Regions from separate parts of the Neobacillus sp. BF23-41 genome, predicted to be linked through region 2. Evidence: riboswitches for the same ligand, from Rfam matches in the RefSeq annotation. Region 2 holds a riboswitch; the other holds the start of a gene.

Region 1 (2,405 bases), on a different contig from region 2:
TTAGCATGTTCCTTGGTAATATGCCCAAGGCAGCATGGAAGAAACTAGTGTTTATCCTATTCTGGACACTTCTCTATACGATTAATGAATTCACTGATTTGAAATTAGGTGGAATAGTGCATAAAAATGGCTGGAATTTAGGCTGGTCAGCTTTTTTTAGTTTCGTCATGTTTATTGTTTTAGATGTTCATTATAAAAAGCCGCTTTTAGCTTGGATTCTTTCTGCTATCTTTGCTACTTTCCTGTGGAATGTTTTTAAGATACCACAAAGTATTCTAAAATGAATCGTCCTCCACTAACCTATTTTAGGGTGCTTTTTGCATTTTTTGAAATAAATTTACTGATTTGGTCGAAATATATATGCAGGATTTATAGGGCTAAGATTAGAATTATATTAATATGATGATTCAAAAGGGGGATTAGCATGAGTATCCAGGTAATAGAAAAAGAAGAAATGAAAGTTGTTGGGATTTCATGGAATGGAACTTACTCACAAATCAGTACACTTCCACGTCTTTTTCAAGAAATGGTTAATCGACTAGAAGAAGTATCCTATCAAACGAAAGAACCTGTCTTGATTGCACCTTTTCATAGCCGGGAAACAGAGTTCACCTATTATGTAACAACGCCCGTAGAAAAAATTGACGAAATTCCCGATGGTATGGTTGGATTTACGATTCCAAGTAAAAATTATGTTTTTGCTACTCATAAAGGACCGCAAGAGGAAGTCCAAAATACATATCAACAAATATATGCTTTGATGAAAGAATATGGCTATGAACAGGATCACAATGCATTAAGCATTGAAGTATATAAAGAAGAGCATAAACATCTGTATGCTTCTGGGGAGCTTCACTTTGATATTTATTTACCAGTAAAGACTTATAAAGAGTAAACTAATTCTTTCAATGGAAGCAAGCTAAGGGAAGAAGCAATCACCTTAGCTAATGGATTTTATGTGAAATAATAATCAAATAATTTTAGTATGAAAATACTTTTTAGTGCGTTTCCCTTTACTGTTACAATAGAGTATACTATCATTAATTTAAGAATTGTATATTTCCTTCGGGGTCAGGTGAAATTCCTAACCGGCGGTGATGAAGCGTTGCTTCTTAGTCCGTGACCCGGTTAACATATTATTGTTAAACGGTGGATCTGGTGAAACTCCAGAGCCGACAGTTAAAGTCTGGATGGGAGAAGGAAAAGACAGGATTAAGGGTAGGGTGTAGTGTACCTATTTTTAACCCTTTATTTTCTATTGTCTTTTACAGGACCCTGAGGACTTATTGTCTTCAGGTTCTTTTTCATTTTAGCGTAAGAATTTAAGTGGAACCATAGTAAGGAGAAGGAAATTATGTTTACTGGAATTATTGAAGAAATTGGAGTAGTCGCGAACATCCAGCGGACAGGTGAGTCGTTTGTGTTAGCCATTGAAGCAAAGAAAATACTAAATGATGTTCACCTTGGCGATAGTATTGCGGTCAACGGGGTTTGTCTAACGGTGACATCCTTTACGGGAAAGTTATTCACGGTAGATGTTATGCCCGAAACGGTCAAAGCTTCAAGTTTAAATATGGTTAAGCGGGGTTCCAAAGTAAATCTTGAGCGGGCGATGGCAGCAGGTGGAAGGTTTGGCGGTCATTTCGTCTCTGGACATATCGATGGAACTGGCATAATTAAAAGTAAACAGTCTTTCGAAAATGCGGTTTACTATGAGATTGAAGCGGAGCAGAACATATTAAAATATGTCATCTTAAGAGGATCTATCACGGTAGATGGGACAAGTTTGACTGTTTTTGCGGTAACAGAAAATAGTTTTACAATATCGATCATCCCTCATACATTATCGGAAACGATTTTGGGATTAAAAGGGTCAGGGGATATCGTTAATCTAGAATGCGATATGATTGGTAAATACGTTGGTCATTTTATCAAAAACCTTTCAAGTGATACAGTGGAAAAGCGTAAGACAGGGATAACTGCACAATTTTTAGCAGACAATGGCTTTAATTAAATGATGGTTGGAAAAGTCTAGTTTTAATTGGTTTGTAATTTTGAAAGGAGAGATGTGGCGTGTTTAATACGATTGACGAAGCTCTTGCTGATTTAAAAGTAGGAAAGGTTGTTATTGCCTGCGATGATGAGAACAGGGAAAATGAAGGGGACTTTATTTCTCTTGCTGAAAAAGCAACGCCGGAGGTTATAAATCTTATGGCCACTCACGGAAGAGGTCTAATCTGTGTTCCCATTGACGAGGCATTAGCTCAAAAGCTCGACTTACATCCAATGGTTTCCAAAAACACGGATCCAAATCGAACAGCTTTTACCGTAAGCATTGACCATAAATTTTCTACCACTGGCATTTCTGCATTTGAACGTTCAGCAACGGTGTTGAGTATGGTCGA
Region 2 (2,405 bases):
TAAGGAAACTTGCATTGCATGTGGGGCTTGCGGCGCAGCAGCACCAGATATTTATGATTATGATGATGAAGGCATTGCATTTGTAACTCTTGATGATAATGAAGGAATTGTTGAAATTCCAGATGTATTAATCGATGATATGATGGATGCTTTTGAAGGCTGTCCTACTGATTCCATTAAGGTAGCTGACGAAGCTTTTGATGGCAATCCAACTAAATTTGAATAATATTTAGGTAAAACAATTGTTAAGCTACTGCCTCTCTCCTTTTTAAGGTGAGAGGTTTTAATTTTTTACAAAAAAACAACAGGAGGAATGAGTCCATCCTGTTGTTTTTATTTATTAGACGCTTTTAATTGTTGTGTTCTTATTAATCCATGCCTGCATCCGAATAAACAGAAGCATAAAGATGGATGACATCATAACACCTTTTATTAAGTTAAAAGGCAAGATAGCAGGGACTACCAAATTACGCATATCAGGGAATCCCATAAGAGCAGTATAAGCCGGTAAAATGAAGAAGTAATTTAATATACTCATCATTACCGCCATTATAGCTGTCCCGGCGATTAACGCTAATGTCATACCTTTTCTAGTTTTGAGTCTATTATATACGAAATATGTTGGCAGGATAAACACAATGCCAGCAGCAAAATTGGCTATATGGCCAACAGGAATTCCTGTAAAACTTCCTGTCTGAATATAATTAAGGACATTTTTAAAAAACTCAACTAATATTCCTGCAATTGGTCCAAAAATCAATGTGGCAATTAATGCTGGGATATCGCTGAAATCGACAAACAAGAAATTTGGGAATAAAGGCAATGGAAATTGTATTAGCATTAACAGAAATGCAATACTGCTCAACATTCCAATTGACACATATGCCCTTACGTTCATTTTCCTCTGTTTCTTCATCTTCTTCATCTTCCTCTCTCCTTTTTTGATCCATCGCGTTTAGGAAGAGAGGTTCAGCAAACAGTCGAGTCCTAAGTAAATAAAAACTCCCTCAAGAAAATATACTTGAGGGAGTTTACAAAGGCACGCTTAATAAACGTTCATTAAACATTAATTTTTTGAACGTCTGCAGAACCTCCATCTTCTCCCATCCAGACTATACTGTCGGCTTTGGAATCACACCAAATCCTGCCAAAACGGCTCGCGGGCTTATGAGTTTCACTCAAATACCGCCGATCGGGAATTTCACCCTGCCCCGAAGATAGATCGATATTTAATTACAAATATAATTATACTGCTTCCTGCATTTTTTGTTAAGTAAAAGGTTTACGTTTTAACTCATTTGTAAATTTTTTATACAGTATCCACAAGAAAAGCGAAAGCGCCCGTTTAGCGGCGTATGTACTGGAGCACTTTGACTGAGATAAAGGAAACACGGAAAGCACTAGCGCATTCGTGCTTGACTTATCGTAGGGAAAAGGGCGAAGTACACTAGCCGTTGGGCCGCTTGTGCTAGACAGTTGTCTAGGTTCAAAACTTATACTTATCTTAAAAAAAAACCGCAGACACTTGAGTCCACGGGTTGTTTATTATCTCAATTTATATTTAATACTTGCTTAGGTTTAATAAGATCCGAGGACAGATGGTTAAGTTGTTTAATACGTGTTACCGTCATATTTCTTTTCCTCGAAATGGAGTACAATGTGTCGCCTTGTTTGACGATATATTGCTTTTTTCCTTTCTCTGTTTTGTCTTCCTTTTGAAGTTTTACATGGGAGCTTGCTTCTAATACATCATCATTGATTCCAGCTATTCCACCCTGTACATTCTCGCCTGTGTCCGCTTTTCCTAAGAACTTTTCTGGATCCAATGCATATTTCTTATCATATCTCCACTCATACTGGTGGGTTTCAAAATGAAGATGGGTCCCAGTAGCTTGTCCTGTTCTCCCCATTTTCCCTATTACGGTTCCCTGCTTAATACTTTGACCTTCTAATACAGTTCGCTTGTTTAAATGGGCATAGACAGTAACAAAATGACTTGGATGTTTTATAAATACTACATTTCCATATGTATTCGAATAATAGGATTTAACTACTTGACCATCATCGACGGCAAGAACAGGGGTGTTCAATTTTCCAGCAATATCAATTCCCTTATGTTTACCCATTCTCGTTCCATATGTATCAGAAATAATACCGTCTGCAGGCCATATCCACCCATCCTTTATCTCTTTCTCATCCTTCATACTTGCTTCGGAATGTATTCCACCAAAAAATAACAAACTGACACATAGCGCCATAATTAGGGCAATAAGAACCCTTTTTATGTAGTCTCGCATTTTCTTCATTCAACCTCCTTAGTTCTTTTCCTCCTCCACACAATATGTTAGTTGTTTCACTTTTAGAACATGGACCTTGGTGAAGGAGCGATTAGACATACTTGTTAT

The links. A riboswitch is a leader RNA that binds a small molecule or an ion and turns the genes downstream of it on or off. The one in region 2 is predicted to bind FMN.
Region 1: linked by a shared signal. The riboswitch ahead of ribE (riboflavin synthase) and the one ahead of AB7942_RS06185 (ECF transporter S component) in region 2 are both predicted to bind FMN.

What each region holds. Positions count from the first base shown of each region.
Region 1 is NZ_JBGBPR010000011.1:162,264-164,668, reverse strand. It holds gene AB7942_RS17770 (CBO0543 family protein) at 1-284, shown strand, start outside; gene AB7942_RS17765 (GyrI-like domain-containing protein) at 425-895, shown strand; FMN riboswitch at 1,058-1,206, shown strand; gene ribE (riboflavin synthase) at 1,355-2,014, shown strand; partial or broken gene ribB (3,4-dihydroxy-2-butanone-4-phosphate synthase) at 2,074-2,405, shown strand, end outside.
Region 2 is NZ_JBGBPR010000003.1:87,259-89,663, forward strand. It holds gene AB7942_RS06180 (ferredoxin) at 1-226, shown strand, start outside; gene AB7942_RS06185 (ECF transporter S component) at 341-925, opposite strand; FMN riboswitch at 1,092-1,223, opposite strand; gene AB7942_RS06190 (peptidoglycan DD-metalloendopeptidase family protein) at 1,551-2,306, opposite strand.